Regions from separate parts of the Peribacillus sp. NJ4 genome, predicted to be linked through region 2. Evidence: riboswitches for the same ligand, from Rfam matches in the RefSeq annotation. Region 2 holds a riboswitch; each other region holds the start of a gene.
What was found. Region 2 has a riboswitch for glycine ahead of QUF94_RS14040 (amino acid permease). Riboswitches for the same ligand answer to the same signal wherever they lie in the genome.
Positions count from the first base shown of each region.

Region 1 (7,368 bases), 870 kb from region 2:
TTATTGATTTCTGAAAACGAAGCAGGCAGTTTAATGACAAATTCATTAAACGAAGGACCGTCGAACATTACTTTTATCCCTTTTGCCTCAATAGCTTTTTTCGCATAATGCGCTTTTTGAATATTTTGCACGGCCATTTCTTTGACCCCCTTTTTCCCAAGAGCGGTCATTGCAACAGAAGCTGCCAAGGCGTTCAACGCTTGATTGGAACAAATGTTGGATGTGGCCTTATCACGGCGAATGTGCTGCTCACGAGCTTGAAGCGTCAGCACAAAACCCCTTTTTCCATTTTCATCCACTGTTTGACCGACGAGTCTGCCCGGAACTTTCCGTACAAGTTTATTCGTAACGGCAAAATATCCACAATGAGGTCCACCGAATGCTGCTGGAATGCCGAATGGCTGAGCATCCCCCGTTACGATATCTGCACCGAGGGCACCAGGGGATGTCAAGGCTCCCAGTGCAAGCGGATTACTGGAAACGATAAACATGGACTTGACGCCATGAATGATTTCTTCCATTTCTTTCAATGGCTCGATACGGCCAAAAAAGTTCGGATATTGCACAATCACTCCTGCAATATCATCTTTCACCAACTCCCTTAAGGCGGCCATATCCGTCACACCGTCTTTATAAGGAATTTCGATCACTTCCACGCGTTGTCCTTTCGCATAGGTCTTAACAACTTCTCTTGATTCAGGATGAACCGTCCCTGAAATGAGAATCTTCTTGCGTCGTGTCTGACCTGAAGCAAGCATGGCTGCTTCAGCTAGCGCTGTCCCGCCGTCATACATGGAGGAGTTAGCCACATCCATACCCGTCAATTCACAAATCATCGTTTGATATTCAAAGATGGCCTGAAGCTCGCCCTGTGAAATTTCAGGCTGATAGGGTGTATAAGCCGTATAAAACTCAGAACGGGAAAGAACATGATCGACGATGACCGGTGCATAATGGTCATAGACACCCGCACCAAGGAAGGAAGCATAGTTTTTAAGATCCGCATTCTTGGCAGCAAGCTTTGATAATTCTTTCATTAAGGCAGGTTCCGATTTAGCGGGCTTGATATCGTATTCGCCTTGAAAACGAACACTTTCAGGGATATCATTGAAAAGTTCTTCAACAGTAGGTACACCTATCACTTCAAGCATTTCTTGTTTATCTTGCTCTGTCATGGGTAAATAACGATGTTTCATCTAATGACCATTCCCCTCTATTTACGTGGTTTTTTATAAAAAGGTGTTTGTATGATAACGGCTTTCAAACGTTTGGATCGAATTTCCACTTCGACTTCCGCATCCAGCACCGAAAATTCCTTATCGATAAGTGCCAACCCTACGTTCTTCTTCAACGTTGGTGATTGGGTACCAGTCGTGACCTCGCCAATGACTTTGTCCCCGCTGTAGACCTTATACCCATGACGTGGAATGCCACGGTCAATCATTTCAATTCCCACAAGCTTGCGGGGAGCCCCTTTCTCCTTTTGTTCAGAAAGAACGGCTTTCCCGAAAAAATCTGCTTCCTTATCCACTTTTACCGCAAAACCGATCCCGGCCTCTATTGGGGTGATGTCCGCTGAAAGTTCCTGCCCATACAGCGGAAGTTTCGCTTCAAAACGCAGGGTATCACGAGCACCTAAACCAATCGGCTGAATCCCTTCTTCCTTTCCGGCATCCAGAATCGCCTTCCAAAGGGCAGGACCGTTTTCACTGTCGCTATATATCTCAAAACCATCTTCACCAGTATATCCGGTACGGGATACCATCGTGGAGATACCATTTATCATGACATTTTCCTTGAACTTGAAAAATCCAATTTCACTTAAGGCAGTATTTTCTGATAGTTTTTGTAATATCTTCTCTGCAGATGGCCCTTGAAGTGCTAGCTGTGTATAGTGACTCGATACATTCGTGATTTGGACATCTTCCGGTAGATTAGCTTGCAGCCAATCGAAATCTTTATCTGTATTCGCTGCGTTGACCACGAGCAGATAGTCGTCTTCAGCCCTCTTATAAACGATGAGATCATCAACAGTCCCGCCGTTTTCATAGCACATAGCCGTATATTGGGCACCGCCCTGTTGTAGCTTTGATATATCATTAGTCATCATCTTCTGTAAAAAGGAAAGGCTCCCAGGACCCTTAACATCAACTTCCCCCATGTGGGAAACATCGAATAACCCCGCTTTTGTACGTACGGCTTCATGTTCGTCCTTTATACCCGAAAATTGGACAGGAAGTTCCCAACCGCCAAAATCGATCGTTTTACCGCCGCATTCACGATAAACTTCAAATAGTGGTGTTCTTTTTAAATTGGTCAAAAAATGACCCCCCTCAGATTTTTTAATTTAAATGGCTTCATTATCAAAGCTTCTTGTCATTACGCATCAGATATCCTGATTCATGATGTGAAAAAAGCACAAAAAAGGACAGAGAAAGCCCGTTTGAGCTTTTTCTCTGTCCTGAAACCTGAAAGTTTACCTATATAATAGGTTTTCCCCTTTGGTGGCCGTCCCAAAATGGGCGGCGCTCTCCAGAGTTGCGTCCAATAAGAGTTCTTTTGCCTGAGAGATTCACTGCTAAGTTTGCTCCTTCGGCGCTACATCCGTAGTCTCTCCCCTTATCTTCACCCGCATATAAATGGTCTACCAATGAAAGTAAGCGAATAAGCCCTAAGCATTAGTAAAACCTTTGAGCATCATGGAATGCATTCTCTGCCAACTCTCCTAAAACTTCAGGAACCATTTGAATGATCTCCTTCAGTATCTTGGATAAAATAGGAGCCTGTAGCGCATACTAAGAAAACGCGAACTGCAAAACCGAAATACAAAGATTCTTTACAGCGTTTGGAAATTGGAATTTTCTAAATATACTTATATCCTACCCTAAGAAACTTATCTCTGCAATATCTTTTGAGGAGAAATATTTTTCTTACTTCACATATGAAATGTTCGGGTTTTGACCTTTTATTAAGGAAATTATGATTTAAGAGGGAGTTATTTCTATGAAAATCAATATATCCTTCAATTCTGAATGGAATGACGAGTTTCTGCAAAAGATGGAAAATGATGGTCCATGGGGAAATTGGGAGCTTTATAAGTTGGCGGTTCAAATGGAGGAAAATCTCATCATCCCTGATTTTGAGGGATTACAGGCGCCCAAGCACCTTCCGCAGTTAACCCCGCTCCCCCACCAATTGGAAGCAGCAAAGCAAGTGGTGGAAAAGATGAATGGAAAGGCCATTTTAGCTGATGAGGTAGGGCTCGGAAAAACAATTGAAGCCGGCTTGATCCTAAAAGAATATATGATTAGAGGCCTTGTAAAAAAAGTATTGATCCTTGTACCGGCCTCACTTGTCACACAATGGGCTTTTGAATTGAATACCAAGTTTCATATTCCGGCAGTCGTTCAGAGAAAAAGTTATGTTTGGGACTCCTGTGATGTGGTCATTTCATCCATTGATACAGCGAAACGCGATCCACATCGTGAAATCATTTTCAATCAGGAATATGACTTCATCATTATTGACGAAGCTCATAAACTTAAAAATAATAAGACGAAGAACTATGAATTCGTCCAAAATCTGAAAAAGAAATTTTGTTTACTCCTGACAGCTACTCCCATTCAAAATAAAGTCGAGGAAATTTTCCACCTCGTTTCGTTATTGAAACCAGGCCACTTGGGAAATGCCTCACTCTTTTCGGAAAAATATAAAGGGAAAGGCCGGAACATAATTGAAGATGAACACCTAAAGGAACTGGTCAACACTGTTATGATACGAAACCGGCGGGCCGATACTGGTATTGAATGGACAAAAAGGCATGTGGAAACCATCACCATTGAATTTTCTCCAACCGAGCAGGCATTGTACGATGCCGTTTCCAAATTCAAGCCTATTTCGGATGGAACAAAAGGAAGCGCTTTTTCAGCTCTCACTCTCCAAAGGGAAGCCTGCAGCAGCAGGGAGGCAGTCTTTTATACTTTAAAAAATATGAAAGCAAAATACGACCAGCCTTCCCCTGACTTTTTGGCAAAGCTTGATGATTTATTTTCTAAAGTGAACGAAACGGTTCAGAACTCCAAAGCTGAAAAAGCTTTGGAACTGATCAAGAAAATTGATGACAAAGTGATTATCTTTACCGAATACCGAGCGACCCAGCTTTATCTGCAATGGTACCTGCAACAGAATGGGATTTCTTCAGTCCCTTTCCGAGGCGGATTTAAGCGTGGAAAGAAAGACTGGATGCGCGAATTATTCCAAAAGAAAATACAGGTATTAATCGCAACCGAAGCCGGCGGGGAAGGGATAAACCTTCAGTTTTGCCATCACTTGATTAATTTTGACCTGCCATGGAACCCCATGAGACTCGAGCAAAGAATTGGGCGGATTCACCGGCTTGGTCAGGAAGAAGATGTCATGATTTATAACTTTGCCACGAAAAATACAGTTGAAGAACATATTCTGAAGTTACTATACGAAAAAATTAATTTATTTGAAAAAGTAATTGGTGAACTGGATGATATTCTAACCAAACTGGAAATTAACAACATTGAAGAATACTTAATTGATGTAGTCGGCGAGTCCAAAACAGAGGGCGAAATGAAAATCAAGATGGATAATTTTTCATCGTTAATTCAATTCGCTCAATCCATGAAGGAAGGTGAGGTTCATGCAGCAACGGGAAATTCATGATTTTTTATTAACTTACTTTAAAGCCAATGATTGTGAAATACTGGATAATACACCCACCCACCTTACCGTTCAACTGACAATTGAAATGGATAAAGAATTAATGAACAGACCCTTTTATTGGCACTATCTAGAAAAAACGGGTGGCATTCCGAACCCAGCCCAGATGACTTTCATTACCGACCCAGAACATTCTCCACCCGATTTAAAGGGAGAAATGATTCATTTTGGCTCCCCTCGCCTTCATCAAATTATTCAATCAACAAAAAATCTGGCAGGGTATACTAGACTTTTTGAGGATACTCCTCCATCAAAAGGCGGGAATAATCCATTGTTTCCTTGGCTAACCCTTAATGTGAAAATATCCTATCAATGCGATCGTAAAAAAGATACATTTATGTCCATCGGATTGAATTTAATCTCAGGCGAGATCATGGAAAGCTTTCACCATCGGGTTTTACCGGTTAAGGTCACCCCAAAAATTCCGGATTATTCCTTTACGCTTTCACCGCTCATCATGCCCAAGAGTGGATTGGCAAGACTGGATACATACATCAGAACCAGTTTCGAGGATGATGACCATTCTTGGGCGGAAGAAGCAATGCTTCGCTGGCAGAATGACTTGAATTTATTGGAGCATTTTTACAAGGATATGGACGAAAAAAGTGAGAGCTATTTTACCGAAAAAGAAGCCTTAAAAGCACAATATGAACCGAACATCCGAATATCCATCATCAATGGAGGTTTATTTTACCTTTCAGATAGGGCGTTGGGATAGGATCCTTAATAAAAAAGCAGATGTCCTAATTTAAGGACATCTGTTCTATTTCTTGATATTTTTCCTTAAGAACATCGACAAAGCAAAAGGGACAATGCCAAACCAATGGGACATACCATGGTTTTTATCCTCTTTTCTATGACGTCGCTTTTCTTTTCGTTCTTTTTTGGTCAGATTAAAATATTCGACAAGCTGTTGCGTCAGATATTTAATATAAGCGTTTGTAGACATATAAAAATCACCCTAAACAAAGTATGCCCGGTTTACGCTTGTTTTATTCCTTCACTTGTTCCCTAAACACGCGAATCTATCGCTTGAACATGATTGAACCTTTATAAAAGACTGTGTATTTTACGTATTACACAGCCTGCTTTTCTATCCATTGTATCACTCGCCCCGCTTCTGTATCGTATTGAATGATGACCCTACCCCTTCGGTCATTTTTAGTCGTCGATGAAAATTCTATATAGACGTAAGGACCGTCTTCCTCCATTAAGGAATATCGCACCGTACCATTGGGGTATAAAATTTCCCCCTGGATGATTTCCGGGACCTCTTCCCCCCACTCTGACGTCACATCCTTAACGGCAAGGTGGACAAGATGATCGGCCACAAGCGATTCTTCCACTTCTTTATAAAACATTTTATCGATGATAAACTGATCGATCATTAATATCGTGAACATGATGAAAACACTCGCTACAATCATGACCATCGGGAAAACGACTCCTTTTTGATTATTCATCGACTTTCGTCACATGTCTTAAGAAAGGATGAAATCTTCGACTGAAAGTAGTCCCTGCTTTATCCGTTATATTTAGAACAATGACACTTCCATCCTTCTCAACCTGGAATTCCGAAATGTTCTGCAAGATGACCTCATGCCCCTTACCATTCACTCTCCTTCGGACCTTATCTTCATATTGTTCAATGGATGATAATTGTTCACCTGAAAGCAAATATAATTTATTTCCCATTACATCCTGAACTTTGGAACTCCGGACCTCCTGCTTCATTTGCATGGTAAAGACCTCCCACTCTTTAGGATGCAATTTTTCAATGGATCTCATCTGGGTGTGAATGATTGAAAAAAGCTGTAGGACAAAAAGGGACGTCGTCATTAAGATCATTAAAGAAAAAAGCAATTCTATCATCGTAAAACCATCATCTTTTCGCAGCATCACAAATGGTTTCAAATTTACCCGATTCATTTTCATAACGTACACACCCTTCAATCATCCCCGGGAAATCCCCATGATCCTTCCAAATCAATTCATAGGATTTTTTTTTGTTGATGATTTCCTGTCCAATTGCTTGTATCTCCCCATCCATGAAAGCCGTCAATCTTTCATATAATAAATGGTGGGCTTCTGTCCTAATGACGATATCTTTCCGACGCGTGATTAACTCGTCAATAATCGGTAAAATGGAAAGGATCAAGAAAATACAAACGGAAAATGCGGCCATCAGCTCAAGGTAGACGTAACCTTTACAATTTCTCAATCCTGAACCTCCCTTTACCTATATTGAGGACCAATTTATACTGTCCTTTTGAAGTGTCAATGATCATCGTTCCTGCTTTTGAAGCATTTCCAAACTGATTAAAATGAAAGCTGAACCCTAATGTGCCATTTAAAAACTGTATATCCTTTGGTATGCTTCTCTCTAGAACGATTCCCTCCTTATAAGACAAAATGGTATAAACCTTTTTGTTATTATCAATCTGGAGGTAAATCAGGCTCTCATGACTGATGGCATACTGCTGTGCATGGAAAAGATCTTCATGGAACCGGGAAATGAATAGCCTATTTTCCATTCCTTTAGTGAAGCTTGGATATAAATTTGGACTGATGGAAATCAGGAGTACAAAAATAACGAGGACTATAAGGGTTTCAGACAGG
Region 1 is NZ_JAUCFQ010000001.1:1,950,491-1,957,858, reverse strand. It holds gene gcvPA (aminomethyl-transferring glycine dehydrogenase subunit GcvPA) at 1-1,196, opposite strand, end outside; gene gcvT (glycine cleavage system aminomethyltransferase GcvT) at 1,214-2,320, opposite strand; glycine riboswitch at 2,455-2,538, opposite strand; glycine riboswitch at 2,542-2,629, opposite strand; gene QUF94_RS09820 (DEAD/DEAH box helicase) at 3,004-4,692, shown strand; gene QUF94_RS09815 (YqhG family protein) at 4,670-5,467, shown strand; gene QUF94_RS09810 (YqzE family protein) at 5,513-5,698, opposite strand; gene comGG (competence type IV pilus minor pilin ComGG) at 5,826-6,212, opposite strand; gene comGF (competence type IV pilus minor pilin ComGF) at 6,205-6,684, opposite strand; gene QUF94_RS09795 (hypothetical protein) at 6,632-6,970, opposite strand; gene comGD (competence type IV pilus minor pilin ComGD) at 6,957-7,368, opposite strand, start outside.
Region 1: another riboswitch for glycine. It lies ahead of gcvT (glycine cleavage system aminomethyltransferase GcvT); the one in region 2 lies ahead of QUF94_RS14040 (amino acid permease).

Region 2 (7,368 bases):
AGATTTGTTCCAAGGGTCTTTTTGGAACTTGCTCCTTCGGTGGCTTGTCGCTTTGCACTCTCCCACAACTGTCATCCGCTTATTCAATTTGGTACATTTAGAATAGTTGTTGAGAATAATTATGTCAAGGCTTTTTTGAAAGCGCTAACACCACTATTCTAAAATAATTTTTTCGAATTATAATATGATTATCCAGATATCTTTGGCTTTTTATAATGGGCAGATTTTTTACTCACCGGGTTAGGAAAATATGGAGCGGCAACTATCTGGACAAACACCGCAAATTGAATCAAAGGGTTTCTTGCCCCTTAATTCCCCGCTACCTCTCTCTGATTCGCCTGTTCCACCTTCGTTTGGCGAATCTTATAAATCGTAATCAGCATAATGAACCAAACAGGAGTAACGAATAAGGCAACACGAGTGTCGCTCGCAAGTGCAAGAACAACAAGGACGAACGCTAGGAAAGCAAGGATCAAGTAATTGGAAATTGGATAAAATGGTAATTTAAATTTGTTCTTTTTCACTAGATCAGGTCTTGTTTTACGGTATTTCAAATGACTGATGACTGTAATTCCCCAAATAAAGATGAAACATACTGTAGAAATACTTGTAATCAAGGTAAATACTCCTTCAGGCATTAAATAGTTCAAAACAACGGAAATTAAAATGACGACAGTTGAAAAGAACAATGCATTGGAAGGTACTTTACGGTCATTAAGTTTTGCAAACGGTACAGGTGCATTTTTATCTTTGGCAAGTGAGTATACCATCCGGCTTGTACTGAAGATTGCGCTGTTACATGCCGAAGCAGCCGATGTTAGGACGACAAAATTAACGATACCAGCAGCTCCAGCAATACCTACAGCCACAAATACTTGGACGAATGGGCTTTCCGTTGGGATGATTGCGTTCCACGGATAAACACTCATAATGACAATAAGTGCGCCAATATAGAAAATTATAATCCGAATAGGAATATTATTTATGGCTTTGGGGATAACTTTTTCTGGATTTTCTGTTTCACCTGCTGTAAGTCCTACAAGTTCAATGCCCACAAACGCAAACACTACCATCTGGAATGAGAGGACAAAACCATTTATTCCATTTGGGAACATACCTTCGTGACTCCATAGATTCGTGAAACTTGCTGCGCCTGAATCAGTGGAAAAGCCTTTAATAATCATGAAAATACCGATAACAATTAATGCTAGAATAGCGATGACCTTTATTAATGCGAACCAGAATTCCATTTCGCCAAAAAGTTTAACGGTTGCAAGATTCATAAATAGCAGAATGACTAGGGCAATCAATCCTGGCATCCACTGAGGTACGGAGGGAAACCAATACTGAGTATAAAGACCAACTGCCGTTAAGTCGGCCATTGCGATTGAGATCCAGCAAAACCAGTAGGTCCAGCCGGTTACAAATGCTGCCATATTACCTAAATAGTCTCTTACAAAGTCAACAAAGGAATGATAGTTCAAATTAGATAAGAGTAGTTCTCCAAGTGCGCGCATGATTAAAAAGCAAATGATGCCTGTAATCATGTAAGCAAATAGAATTGATGGCCCAGCTAAATTAATAGATTTTCCTGCTCCAAGAAATAATCCCGTTCCGATTGCCCCACCAATAGCTATGAGTTGTACGTGCCTGTTTTTTAACCCTCTATCCAACTTTTGTTCCTGCATACGATCTCCCACTTTCTACTTTTATAGGCTACTTGGAATTTTTTCCTTATAAAGGGTCAGCCCTTCAATGAGTTTGAATTATTAGCGTACTGGGAGACTGACCTATCATTGTAAGCGCTTTCCTAGGTGGGTACTAGATATAGTTTTTTGAAATAAAGCTACCTACCTTTTTTGAAAATATAGCATTAATTGTACAAATCAAAGGATAGATCATTTATCTTCAGATCTCAATGCACACTTCCTCTCTTTTTATCTTTCCAAGTACAAAAAAGGACAGAGGAAAGATAGGTATTTTCCTACTTTCCTCTGTCCTTTTACCTGAGAGTTTAACTCCTTCGGTGGCCTATGGCTCTCTTCAGAGACGCGTCCAATTGTAGTCCTTTTACCTGAGAGATTAGTCCCTGCTTTTAGGATTTGCTCCTTCGGTGCTAAACATTGTTTAGACTCTCCCACAATCATCATCCGCTGATATAAAGTTGTTTTAATAGTTGTATATTATCGGGTTTTAATGGATATTTCAATGATTATCTGAAAAAACTCTATTTTCTGAAATTTAAGCATGGACTAATTTGAACTTTATGAACAGTATATTTTAGAAGTTATTAGCTATGAAAAATCAAGCTTATTAGCAGCTTTTCTATGTCGCAAAGAATCCCAAACAAGCTTATGTATAAGCAAAAATTTCGGCATTTTTCCGAAACAAAATTTAAAGCCAGGAGAGGACATAATAACTATAGTTTTAACATAATTGATGTATGGAAAAAGAGAAAATTCGAGACTCGCGAAAATCCTTGCAGCAGTAGAGATTGTCTAGGAGCTTCCTCCCTAAGTTCAGCAGTATTTTCAGAAGCCTTCTCTTCTTTAGCAACTTCCTCTTTGTCCCCACCACCTGCTATATTAGCAATGATGACAATTGCTAGAACCCATCCCCACCACTTCTTTGGCTTCTTTAGCTTGATTTTCTTTTCCTTAACCATTTTAACCTTATACCCCCTTTACAGTTTTTCAGACGGACTGTTGTAAACAGAAATAGAATAACATAATTTGGATCAATAAGGTTTATATTTATCATCACGTATTCATTTTCACAACGCTTGACGTGTTAACGAAACCATCTCCCATTACATTTTACCTGTGTCAAACCGGAACTCTAAGTTGGTTATCCTCTTCTTTTAAAACATATTCATATAGTATGATCAAATATATATACCTTATTATTTGCGTATATTCCTATTATAGATAGTAAGATATTTCACTAACAAATATTAACATCAAAAAAGGGAGGTGAATACTCAACTTAGCAAGTAAATAAACCATTCGAAAGAAGTATTGCTATAAAATAGAAAAAGCCATTGGAGCTCATCGCAACAATGACTGTTTCATATAATCGCTTTTCTAATATAAAAAAATGAATTGCATTAATCGTTAAATAGGAATAAAGAATGTCTTAAACAAGTTTTTTTAGTAAATCATACAATTTAAATAAATATACTCGTTCTAATTCCTTTGGTTCAACAGCGGTGTAATAAGGCTTATAAAAGAGAAAGTGCCATGTACTTAAATAAATGCTCCGTATACTTGTAAACAATGCTTCATAAAACCATAAAGCTTTTGAAAAATAATTTTCCTCATTCGCGGTAATTTCTTGATATTCAATTCTGATAAAAAGAGAATGTCCATTCAGAGCAACATCTGATTTAAAGTAAGGTGAACTTGTTGCAATCACTTCATCTGTTTCAACATCTGCTGTAATCGTTTCTACGAGTGATCATGTTTGGTTAGTACGGTTTCCAATATAGCTAAAATTTCTGGTGAATTTATCAATGTTTCGGCATCTTCGATATGATAGCTTTGAAACGAATCAATTTGTTCTTACGAATGGTTTTCACGGTAAACATGAGGTGTAACTCCGTACATTTCTTTAAAAAGACTCGTAAAGGACTTTATATTCGCAAAGTAAAAGAAAATGACACGAAAGAAAATTAAAGAAACAAGAAACATTACTTTTTGCTCCTTCTAAATAAAAGTAGAAATTATTCGGGCGCTTTATGTGCCCGTATAATCGCACAGTTCGCGTTAACTCTACAATAGGCCTTCGAGAACTAACCAATGGTTTGTAAACATTTTCCAATAAACATATTAAATATTTCATGCTATACTAAATCTTTTAAACTAGGCTAAATTTTGGAAGGCCGTTTTGCTTTTTAACTGTGCATAATCCATGTAAGAGTATAGTGGCATAGCAATGGAAGCTACTTTAAGAGCGGTTAGTAAACTATCAAGCTTATCTTAATTTTTTTAAGGCACCGCTCCATGCAATCGTTTGATCTAACATTGCATTGACATTACCAAGGTGTAAATCAGCTGGTTTAAATGTCTTGTAGTTTTCAAAGTCTGTAAATAGTGAAAATGTTGGATTTACTCGAACGTCCGCAACAAGTAATTCACCTAAGATGCCACGCAAATGTTCAGCTGCACGAGCTCCGCCTGTTGAACCATAGCTCACGATGCCCGCCGCCTTGTTGTTCCATTCATCGCGTGCGGAATCAAGCGCATTTTTTAATGCTCCTGTAATACTGTGATTGTATTCCTGTACGATAAAAACAAATCCATCTAAGCTGGAAAGTTTTTCTGCCCAAGCTGTTAACCCTGGTTCTTTACCAGTGCCTTCACCCAAAAAAGGCAATTTAAAGTCTGCAATATCTACGATTTCATAATTTGCATCTCCGCGTTTATCTGCTATTTCTTTTACCCAATTTCCTACTTGTGGACTTACGCGTCCTTGACGTGTGCTTCCTAAGATAATTCCAATGTTTAATTTCCCCAATGGTTTTTCCTCCTCGTTAATGTTTGTTTAAAATAAAGAAGTTATAATTTTAATTGATTTATATGTTTTCAATGACTTCCACTAATGTGTAGTACCCACCTTCTGCATCTTCAATGAGATGATTTATCTTGTTAAGGTGTTCAGTAAATTCACTTTTTTCTAACCAATTTTTATGATGATCAACACTTTCAAAGGTAGTTATCATAATAGCCTTATTTTTATCAACAGAACGATGCCAACGACTATTAATCCAACCAGGAACACCTTGAGATCCCCTCTTAAAATTGAGAAGTTCTTCAGACTGTATCGCAACTAATTCATCTAGTTTGCCAGGTTTAGCTGTAAATACATTAATCCATACTATTAATTTACTTGAATTCATATACATAATCTCCTGTAATTTAAATTTATTTTTCTCAATGCGTTATAAATCTGCTCTTTCTTTTTCATTATTGGGTGTCAGTACTAACTGTCATGATTATTTAGGAAAAACTAGGGAGTTAATGCCCTAGTGAATGTTTGCACACTTTCCATTATAAATGCCTCAAGGGACACGGTCGGATAGTTCTCATCGGCATCCAGGTTGTTCATAAAGGCACCAAAATTCATCATCATGAACGACCACGCTTGCAGCTCTGGGTCTGTGTGAATAAGTTTTCCTTTTTCATACATCGTGTTAAAATAGTTTGTCAAAATTTCCAGTAACTGCCGAGGATGCTTTTGTGTTCTTTCTCGAAATCCGGGTAAATTGCCTTCTTCCTTGATACTTATCATAATCATTTTCCGGTTACGATTCATGATTTCATGATATGTTCGACTTATCAGTAGTAAGTCTGAATGTAAATCCCAAACGATTTGCCTTTCATTAAAAAGTTTTGTCATTTCTTCGGCATAGTGATATCGGTCAAATGCCGTTTCTAAAAGATTTTGCTTACTTCCGAAGCGACGAAACAGTGTCTTTTCACTCAAACCTGCCGCACCAGCGATTTCCAGAGTAGTAACACCATTGTAGCCTTTCTCTGCTATTAGATCGATCGCAGCAAAAAGTAGCTTATCATCGTTACTTTGATTATGACTGTTACTCATACTCTCACCTCTACCCTTCAAACTGTCAGTGCTTACTGTCATTTTTATTTTATTCTATTCATCAGTTTTAAATTTGTCAACAAAACTTTCCATCATAAGGTAAGTTTGTCATTATACTGAGGAGATGCTTAAGAACCTGGATGAAGTAATTCATCTTGTTATGTACCCATTGGAGGTAAATGAGGAAGTGATCCCTCTTTATATTTTCCCGTTCCTTTCCTTATCGTAGAAAAATCAGGGTTATTAATTAAAAAATGTTTGAACGTGCAATATCTTGGTTTTGCCGGAAGAATTCTTTTAAGAAGAATAAAAGACGGAGCTTTTTTGCTCCGCCTGTTTGCTAGAATATTTTTTTCTCATTCAACTCAATGGCTAATTCTTTAAAGAACTGAAGCGATTCAGGATTTCCCATGGAGTCTGGATTCACGACTTTATCAAACTCGAAACCTAACAATACTTTACGTATCGGGACTTCCATTTTCTTTCCGTTCAAAGTTTTAGGTATTTGTTCAACGACATGGATTTGGTCAGGAATAAAGCGAGGGGACACATGTCCTCTGATTTGTTCCTTGATTTTTGCTGTCAATGCCGCATCCAGGCTATTACCGTGCTTAAGGACAACGAACAGGAGCAAGGAAGAACCGCGGCCAAGCACTTCCCTATCAATGACAAGGCTTTCCATAACCTCGTCGATCGCTTCGACGACCCGGTAGATATCGCTGGTTCCCATCCGTACACCAGAACGGTTGATGGTCGAGTCGGAACGACCATAAATGATACAACTGCCCTTGTCGTCGATTTTTATCCAATCACCATGTTTCCAAATCCCGGGATACGTATCGAAATAACTCTCGTAGTATCTTGTCCCGTCTTGATCATTCCAGAAATAAAGCGGCATGGACGGCATGGGTTTGGTAATGACCAATTCACCGACTTCATTAATCAATGTTCGGCCTTGTTCATCAAAGGCCTCTGCACGAACACCTAATGCCCTTCCTTGTATCTCCCCGATTCTTACAGGTAATGTAGGAACGCCACCTACAAATCCGGCACAAACATCGGTTCCGCCACTGGATGAACTAAGCCAGATATCCTTCTTGACATTCTCATACACCCATTTGTACCCGTCACCCGACAAAGGTGCTCCAGTGGAAAAAAGGGCCTTCAATTTCGATAAATCATATTTTTCCATTGGCTTGATTCCTAACTTCATGGAATTCGTAAGGAATGGTGCACTTGTTCCAAAGAAAGTCATGCCTGTATCTTCAGCCAATTGCCAAAGGGCATCCATATCCGGGAAAGAAGGACTGCCGTCATAAAGAACGATCGTCCCTTCATTAAGCAAACCACCCATTAGGAGATTCCACATCATCCACCCTGTCGTCGTAAACCAGAATACCGTATCCTCGGAAGTCATGCCTTGATGCATTCTTGTTGATTTAAAATGCTCCAATAATATTCCGCCATGTCCTTGTACAATCGGTTTTGGCATTCCTGTTGTACCTGATGAATAGAGAATCCAAAGCGGATGATCAAACGGAACACTTTCAAAAGATAATTCGGCTTTTTCTTTTACTAGATCATCCCATGGAATCGTATCTGCCAGATTCTCTTCCAAAACCTTCTTTTCTATGTAAGGAACCATTACAGTATGCTTGACAGTAACCAATTCCTGTTTAAGCTGTGAAACAACGGATGTTTTATCATATACTTTTCCATTGTACTGGTACCCATCAACCGCAAGTAATACAACCGGTTCAATCTGTT
Region 2 is NZ_JAUCFQ010000001.1:2,824,057-2,831,424, forward strand. It holds gene QUF94_RS14040 (amino acid permease) at 309-1,688, opposite strand; glycine riboswitch at 1,993-2,049, opposite strand; glycine riboswitch at 2,053-2,150, opposite strand; gene QUF94_RS14045 (hypothetical protein) at 2,420-2,665, opposite strand; gene QUF94_RS14050 (NADPH-dependent FMN reductase) at 3,973-4,515, opposite strand; gene QUF94_RS14055 (putative quinol monooxygenase) at 4,574-4,897, opposite strand; gene QUF94_RS14060 (TetR/AcrR family transcriptional regulator) at 5,008-5,601, opposite strand; gene QUF94_RS14065 (acetoacetate--CoA ligase) at 5,942-7,368, opposite strand, start outside.

Region 3 (7,368 bases), 720 kb from region 2:
CTTGGAGCATATAGAGGAGGTAAAACAATTGAAGAAACGGCCCATGAAGGTGTTGTATTGTTAAAAGAGCTTGCAAGAAAAATTGGCATTCCTAACTTTCGAGATCTGAGTAATGTCAGACCTGAAGATTTCCCTTTCCTAGCTGAAGGGGCAGCGGTTCATTTGTGTACACAGACTAATTCACGGGAATTGACACGCGCAGATTATCTGGAATTATTTAAAAACACTTATGAAGTGAAAAACACAACATTAATTTAAGATTGATAATCATGTAAACGGTACCTGGAAATATAGGAGCTAATTTCAAAATCTTCAATTATAGAGGAAAGATCTAAATTGACTCAATACTAAATGAATGTGGAACAAAATTTTTTGAATTGGTGGCCAGCTTGATAGGAGTTTTAATTCGGTGGCCACCATGGTTTACAGAAAGCATGCGTATGACCAAACCTGTTACAGATCATTATTAGCTATTTATGGATATGAGATTGCTAAAGGGAAGAATAACGAACTGGAGGTTTTCCAAATTGCATAAGTTGAAAATGTTTATTAACGGTGAATGGATGGATTCTTTAAGTAAACAAAAGAGTAATGTTGTAAACCCTGCAAACGGCAAGATCATTGCAGAGGCACCCAGCGGAAATGCAGAAGATGCAAAGATGGCCATTGATGCAGCACGACTAGCATTTGATTCTGGGATTTGGTCGGACTTACCGGCTTCTGAGCGGGCTGCCTACTTATTTAAAATAGCGGAAAAGATTGAAGAAAACGCCTCGGAGCTTAGCCAACTTGAAACAGCAAATACCGGAAAACCTCTTAAAGAGTCAGAGTTTGACATTGCTGACGCAGCAGATTGTTTTCGCTACTATGGCGGTTTAGTCACAAAACCGGATGGCCAAACATATCCCGTTTCCGCTCCAGTACAGGCCATGGTTGTTCGAGAGCCGGTAGGGGTATGCGGACTGATAGCTCCGTGGAATTTTCCTTTGCTGACGGGAGCTTGGAAAATCGCCCCTGCCCTTGCAGCAGGAAATACGATTGTATTTAAACCAGCAGGGGTAACTCCGGTTACCACTACCAAATTATTTGAGATTATCAAAGAAGTTGGCATACCAGATGGTGTTGCCAATCTAGTGATGGGCGGTGGAGGAACCGTAGGAAATGAAATAACGGAAAGCGATAAAGTCGATATGGTTTCATTCACTGGGAGCACATCAACGGGCAGAAGCATCATGAAAACAGCAGCTGGAAATATTAAAAACATTGCACTCGAATTAGGCGGCAAGTCACCTAACATCGTTTTCGCCGACGCAGACTTTGAGACAGCAGTCGATTATGCTTTATATGGGATTTTTGTAAACGCCGGTCAAGTTTGTAATGCAGGATCGCGTTTGCTGCTTGAAGAGAGCATTCACGACGAGTTTATCAATAGACTGATAGAGAAAGCAAAAAAGATCCGAGTCGGTCCTGGTGATAAACCCTCTACAGAAATGGGCGCACTTGTTAGTGAAGAACATATGAATGAGGTACTTAAATATATTCAACTTGGCATAGAAGAAGGGGCGAAATTAGCCTGTGGCGGCAAGCGTATCACAAGCGATGGGCTGGAAAATGGTTATTTTGTTGAGCCGACGATATTTGTCGATACCAAACCTGACATGAGAATTGTTCAGGAAGAAATATTCGGGCCAGTCCTTACCGTTCAAAAGTTTAAGGACGAAGCGGAAGCCATCCAGCTTGCCAATGATACGCCATATGGCCTCGCAGCTGGTGTATTTTCACAAGATGGTGCTAAGGCTTTAAGAGTGATTAAGAAAATAAGAGCCGGAATTACATGGATTAATGCCTATAATCTAGCCTACAATGAAGCGCCGTGGGGAGGCTATAAGCAGAGCGGAATTGGCCGTGGATTAGGAACTTTTGGTTTAGATGAGTTCAGTGAGGTAAAACAAATCAACATTAATCTAGAAGTGGAGCCAACCAAGTGGTTTGATCATTAAAAATTGAGAAGTAGAGATAAATGAGTAAAAGAGAGTGAGTATGCACACCTCGAAAAAATGTATGACTAATAATAGAGGAAGCATTTTTTTGAAATTCGCAAATATTTTAATTTCAAATATTATTTCTGAAGATGGGCTGGAACAGATTCCTAAGTGTTTATTTTACGAGTAAAAAGCCAGTTCATCAAGATTTGTCTTATTTAAAACCTAAATAAGACAAGAATAATATTTTACTGATATGAATTTATATTCCCTGTGCTCCTTTCTCTGTGGCGTTTACTAAGGAGTTTCGAGTAATCAGAAAATATGTTGGTTCCTGGTAGTCATTATTGATAACACTATTCAGTTTTACCTAGTTTTATAGGATGGCATGAAGCTTGCATCTATATTATTTTCGAAGAACGTAATACAAGTGGGAGGAAAAGTTCATGTCGAATAATAAAAAACAACATCTTAATTTACCTTTTACCGGAATCTGTACTTTCGGGAAATATCCCGTATGTCCTGATTTAGACCAGTTAGACGCAGATGTTGCTGTCATTGGAGTTCCAAATGATATGGGAACACAATGGAAGTCAGGCGCAAGAATGGGTCCAAGGGGAATTCGTGAAGGCTCTACATTATATAGTTTCGGGTTAGATGGTGCCTATGATATTGAAAATGATATCATGTATCTTGGCCCGAAATGGAAAGTCGTTGATTGCGGCGATGTGGACATGGTACATGGGGATATGATGCAATCCCATGATAATACGGAAGAAGCCATTCGAAAAATAGTTTCAAAAGGTGCAATGCCGGTTGTATTAGGTGGAGATCATTCCATTACAATTCCAGTAGGAAAGGGCTTGGGTGAACTCGGGCCATTTCATGTGATCCAGATTGATGCGCATTTAGACTGGGCAGATCACCGTTCAGGAATGCGGGTTGGACATGGAAGCTGCATCCGCCGCTTATCGGAAATGAATCATGTTCAAAAGATTTTCCAATTGGGCATTCGTGGAATCAGCAGCAGTAAAAAAGCAGATGTCGTTGCTGCCAGAGAATACGGAAGTGTCATCTTGTCTCCCCGCCAAATGAGAAAGATGGGATTTGAACAGGTTCTGGAACTTATTCCAGCAGGTGAAAAATATTATATTACCATGGACATTGATGGCCTCGACCCATCGATCGCCCCTGCGACAGGCACACCTTCTCCTGGAGGTCTGCTTTATGAAGAAGTCAATGAATTACTCCATGGAATTGCAAAAAGAGGAGAAGTAATCGGTTTTGATATGGTAGAAGTAGCTACTCCTTACGACCATGCTGGAATAACTGGACAAGTAGCAGCGCGTCTCTCATTAGACTTGCTTAGTTATGTTTTGAAAGAAAAAGAGAAAAACCAGGCTATAATCAGCGATCATCAAGAGCAGAACTTCATAAAGAAGCATTAGTCTATTAAATTTGAAAGCGTTTGCTGATATAAAATGACTTTCCACCGTTTTTCTTTTCTTAGTTTCCTGAATATGTATAAATAAAGAGGAGATTCCATAAAAAACAATTATAGAATTAATTCTCAATAGTAAACATATAGAGTGTTCAAATATATATAGCGGATGACGATTGTGGGAGAGTGCAATATAGACAGCCACCGAAGGAGCAAGTTCCAAAAAAACCCTTGGAACAAATCTCTCAGGTTCTGTTTAGATAACTGCTGCCACTCCATATCACGTCCCTGTTTTTGCACGCAAAAAAGGACAGAAAAGGGTAATGGCAACATTCCCTTCTCTGTCCTTTTACCTGAGAGTTTAACTCTATACTGAAAAGAGTCTTCCCCTTTGGTGGCGTTTTATACACGCGCTCTCCAGAGTTGCGTCCCATTGTGGTTCTTTTATTTTTGAAGCAATTGAAAACGAACGGAAACGGCAACATCAAACACTAGAGTTGATTTCATCAGAATACTTCGTCAGCCAAGAGTATTAGAAGCTATGGGCATAAATATGCAGAGGGTTATCCAGGAAAACGTTATTATGGCGGATGTGAATTTGTCGATGTGGTAGAACAAGCAGCAATCGATCGCTTAACAAAGCTGTTTGGAGCTAAATATGCAAATGTTCAGCCTCACTCAGGTGCACAAGCAAATTTCGCGGTTTTTTCTCACTGCTTCAACCTGGTGATAAAGTGATGGGAATGAACCTTTCACATGGCGGCCACTTAACTCATGGAAGTCCAGTCAGTGTTTCAGGAAAATGGTTTGAAGTTGTTTCTTATGGAGTTAGAGAAGATACCCAATTGATTGATTATGATGAGTTGGAAGCAATAGCAAAGAAAGAAAAACCTAAATTGATTATTGCAGGGATAAGTACCTACCTAAGAACGATTAATTTTGCTCGATTTAGAGAAATAGCCGATCGAGTTGGAGCAAAACTTATGGTGGATATGGCTCATATAGCCGGGCTGGTGGCGGCTGTTCTTCACCCATCCCCAATCCCATATGCAGATGTTGTGACAAGTACCACTCAAACATTAAGAGGACAGCGGGGGGCATCATTTTAACGAACGATGAAGTAATTATCAAAGCGATTAATAAATCCGTATTCCCAGGAATTCAAGGCGGTCCACTTATGCATATCATTGCAGCAAAAGCAGTTGCTGAATGCTTGGGAATAGAATTAGAGAGTCTTTTTGATATATGCATAATCACATTGATTGTTTTTGTTTTTTTAAAAAGAAAAGGGTGGATAAATTAAAGGGGTATTGAAAAGGTAGTGTAGTTGAAGAAGACATATAAAGTAGACTTAACCCGCTCAAGTAGACAGCATCTACTCATTTATAATGTTAATCGTCAGTATCATTAGAACAATTATACAAATTAACAGGGGCGAAGTAATGAACACAAAATTACTATCAGAAATAGAAACTAAGATTAATTATTTGAAAGGCCGTTTGATTGTCATCGGAATGTTAAAAGGACTTTCTCATTCCGATACGATTAAAACTAGTCAAGAGTTAGATGAATGGTTGTATAAATATCAAATAATTAAATTCAACTGATCCATTATTCTGCGAAATCTTTCCCTACACTCTTTCCGTCACAGTTTTTGTGTCAAATACCAAATAAATATCTCTCTTATTTCATTGTCCCCGTTGAATAACAGGGATTTTTTTAATTGAATTAGAATGTATGAATATACTAACTGTGTTCTTTTAAAATGGTTACTTAACGATTATTTATTTTATTTCAAACCGGCTATTCACCGATATTGCTGGCTATACAGATCAAATTTTTGGATTAACTCACCTATTGGGCTTTAGCTGCACCAAGAATCAGAGATTTGTCAGATTCAAAGCTTTTTTCATAAGAGAAAGCAAGCGGGTATTCAAATTAAGGGTCCATTTTACGTGGCCAAATAACTATAAAAATTATTAAAGAAAATTATGAGGTGTTTTACGATTAGCTCATTCTATAAAAGAAGGTACTATCTCAGCATCACTTATTAAGGGGGAAATAGACTCTAACTCTAGGCAAAACAGTTTGGCTGCAGCTTTACGTGAAATGGGTTGAATCGAAAAGACTATTTTTATTCTTAATTACCTTACTAGTGAACTTTTAAGAAAAAAGATTCAAAAAGGCTTAAACAAAGGAGAAGCCATGGAGTCACAAAAACTATTCTCTTTGGGAAACAAGGGGACGGAACGAAACACCTTCAATCATTGATAAAATACTTATTATTTTTAATCTATTGCATTATTAACAGTAATGGCATGATCAGAGCCAATATCCTAAAATATCTGCCATCCTAAACCTAAAGCTATAAAGAAGGAATCCCTGTCATAATTTTATGATTCCAGTAAAATTTACCTTCCAGAAAACTCCGCCCAAAACAATTATTATTTATAGCCACATTGATAATTCTATCTGTTTAATAAAATCTATGTAAAACTCTCTTGTATCAAGAGAGTTTTTTTGCATGAAAAGTTATTTAGCTAACCGGGAGCTTTGTTAACGACGAGCTAAAAAGAGAGGTAAAAGGGTGATATGTTTGAATAAAAGTTGTTCACATTTCTCTTTTATAGACTTGCATTTACTTGATCCTGTTTGCGGACTGTTGTTAATACTTATGAAGATAAAAGCTGATGAGTTGGAGAAATAAAGAGCTGATTTACAAAATCTTAATATTTGGTTTATGTGGAATTAATGTTTTCAGATTATGATTAAACCGTAACAAACAGTAATAAACATTAAAGATTCCACACTAAATGGAGGCACTTTTTATGAATCGCACATTCAAGAAGAATTGTTACAAGTCTATTCAAGCTGTGATGTTAGGAGTGAGTGTACTGGGATTAGCTGCTTGTGGAGCTACTAATGAGGAGGCTGCTCCAGTGGTTAAGGATCCAAGTTCGTTAACCCTGAAAGAAATTGAAACAAAGGCAAAAGAAGAGGGGACTATTAATAGTGTCGGTATGCCTGATTCATGGGCTAACTGGGGAGAAACTTGGAATGAAGTGATGAAAAAATATACATTGAAACACAATGATACAGATTTGTCCAGTGCCGAAGAGATTGCCAAAATGGAATCTGAAGGAGAGAGTGCAACAGCTGATATCGGCGATGTAGGGATTTCCTTTGGGCCAATCGCGGAACAAAAAAAATTAACGATGCCATATAAAACTTCCTATTGGGACGAGGTACCTGAGTGGGCAAAAGATGACAATGGAGATTGGGTTGTTGGCTACCAAGGAACGATTGCATTCTTTACTAATAAAGAATTAGTAGATAACCCGCCTAAATCTTGGGATGACATATTAAAAGGGGATTATAAAGTAACTGTTGGAGATGTTCAGCGTGGTACACAGAATCAAATGGCCGTACTTGCTGCCGCTATCGCTAACGGCGGTGATGAAACAAATCTCCAACCAGGAATTGACTTTTTTGCTAAGCTTGCCAAGCAAGGCCGCCTTAGCTTAACTGATGCCAAGCCGGCTAACATCGAAAAAGGGGAAGTGGAAGTTGCCCTTGTTTGGGATTTCAATGCTCTTGGTTACGCTGACCAAATTAACCGCGATCAATTTGAAGTCACCATTCCAACTGAAGGTTCAGTCGTAAGCGGCTACGCAACTATTATTAACAAATTTGCAAAGCATCCGCATGCGGCGATGGCAACTAGAGAATATATCTTAAGCGATGAAGGACAAATTAATTTAGCTAAAGGATTTGCCCGTCCAATTCGCGATGTAGAACTTCCGAAAGAAGTAGCTGAAAAAATGGTTCCAGAAGAACAGTACAAAAATGCAAAACCAATTGAAGATTACAAAGCTTGGGAAGAAACGGCTAAAAATTTACCGCAGATTTGGCAAGAAGAGGTGTTAGTCCATGTCAAATAAAGTA
Region 3 is NZ_JAUCFQ010000001.1:3,539,582-3,546,949, reverse strand. It holds gene QUF94_RS17645 (iron-containing alcohol dehydrogenase) at 1-258, shown strand, start outside; gene QUF94_RS17640 (aldehyde dehydrogenase family protein) at 528-2,000, shown strand; gene speB (agmatinase) at 2,429-3,430, shown strand; glycine riboswitch at 3,593-3,700, shown strand; glycine riboswitch at 3,755-3,854, opposite strand; partial or broken gene glyA (serine hydroxymethyltransferase) at 3,870-4,630, shown strand; gene QUF94_RS17625 (aspartyl-phosphate phosphatase Spo0E family protein) at 4,866-5,030, shown strand; partial or broken gene QUF94_RS17620 (Tn3 family transposase) at 5,230-5,637, shown strand; gene QUF94_RS17615 (ABC transporter substrate-binding protein) at 6,252-7,364, shown strand; gene QUF94_RS17610 (alkaline phosphatase family protein) at 7,354-7,368, shown strand, end outside.
Region 3: another riboswitch for glycine. It lies ahead of glyA (serine hydroxymethyltransferase); the one in region 2 lies ahead of QUF94_RS14040 (amino acid permease).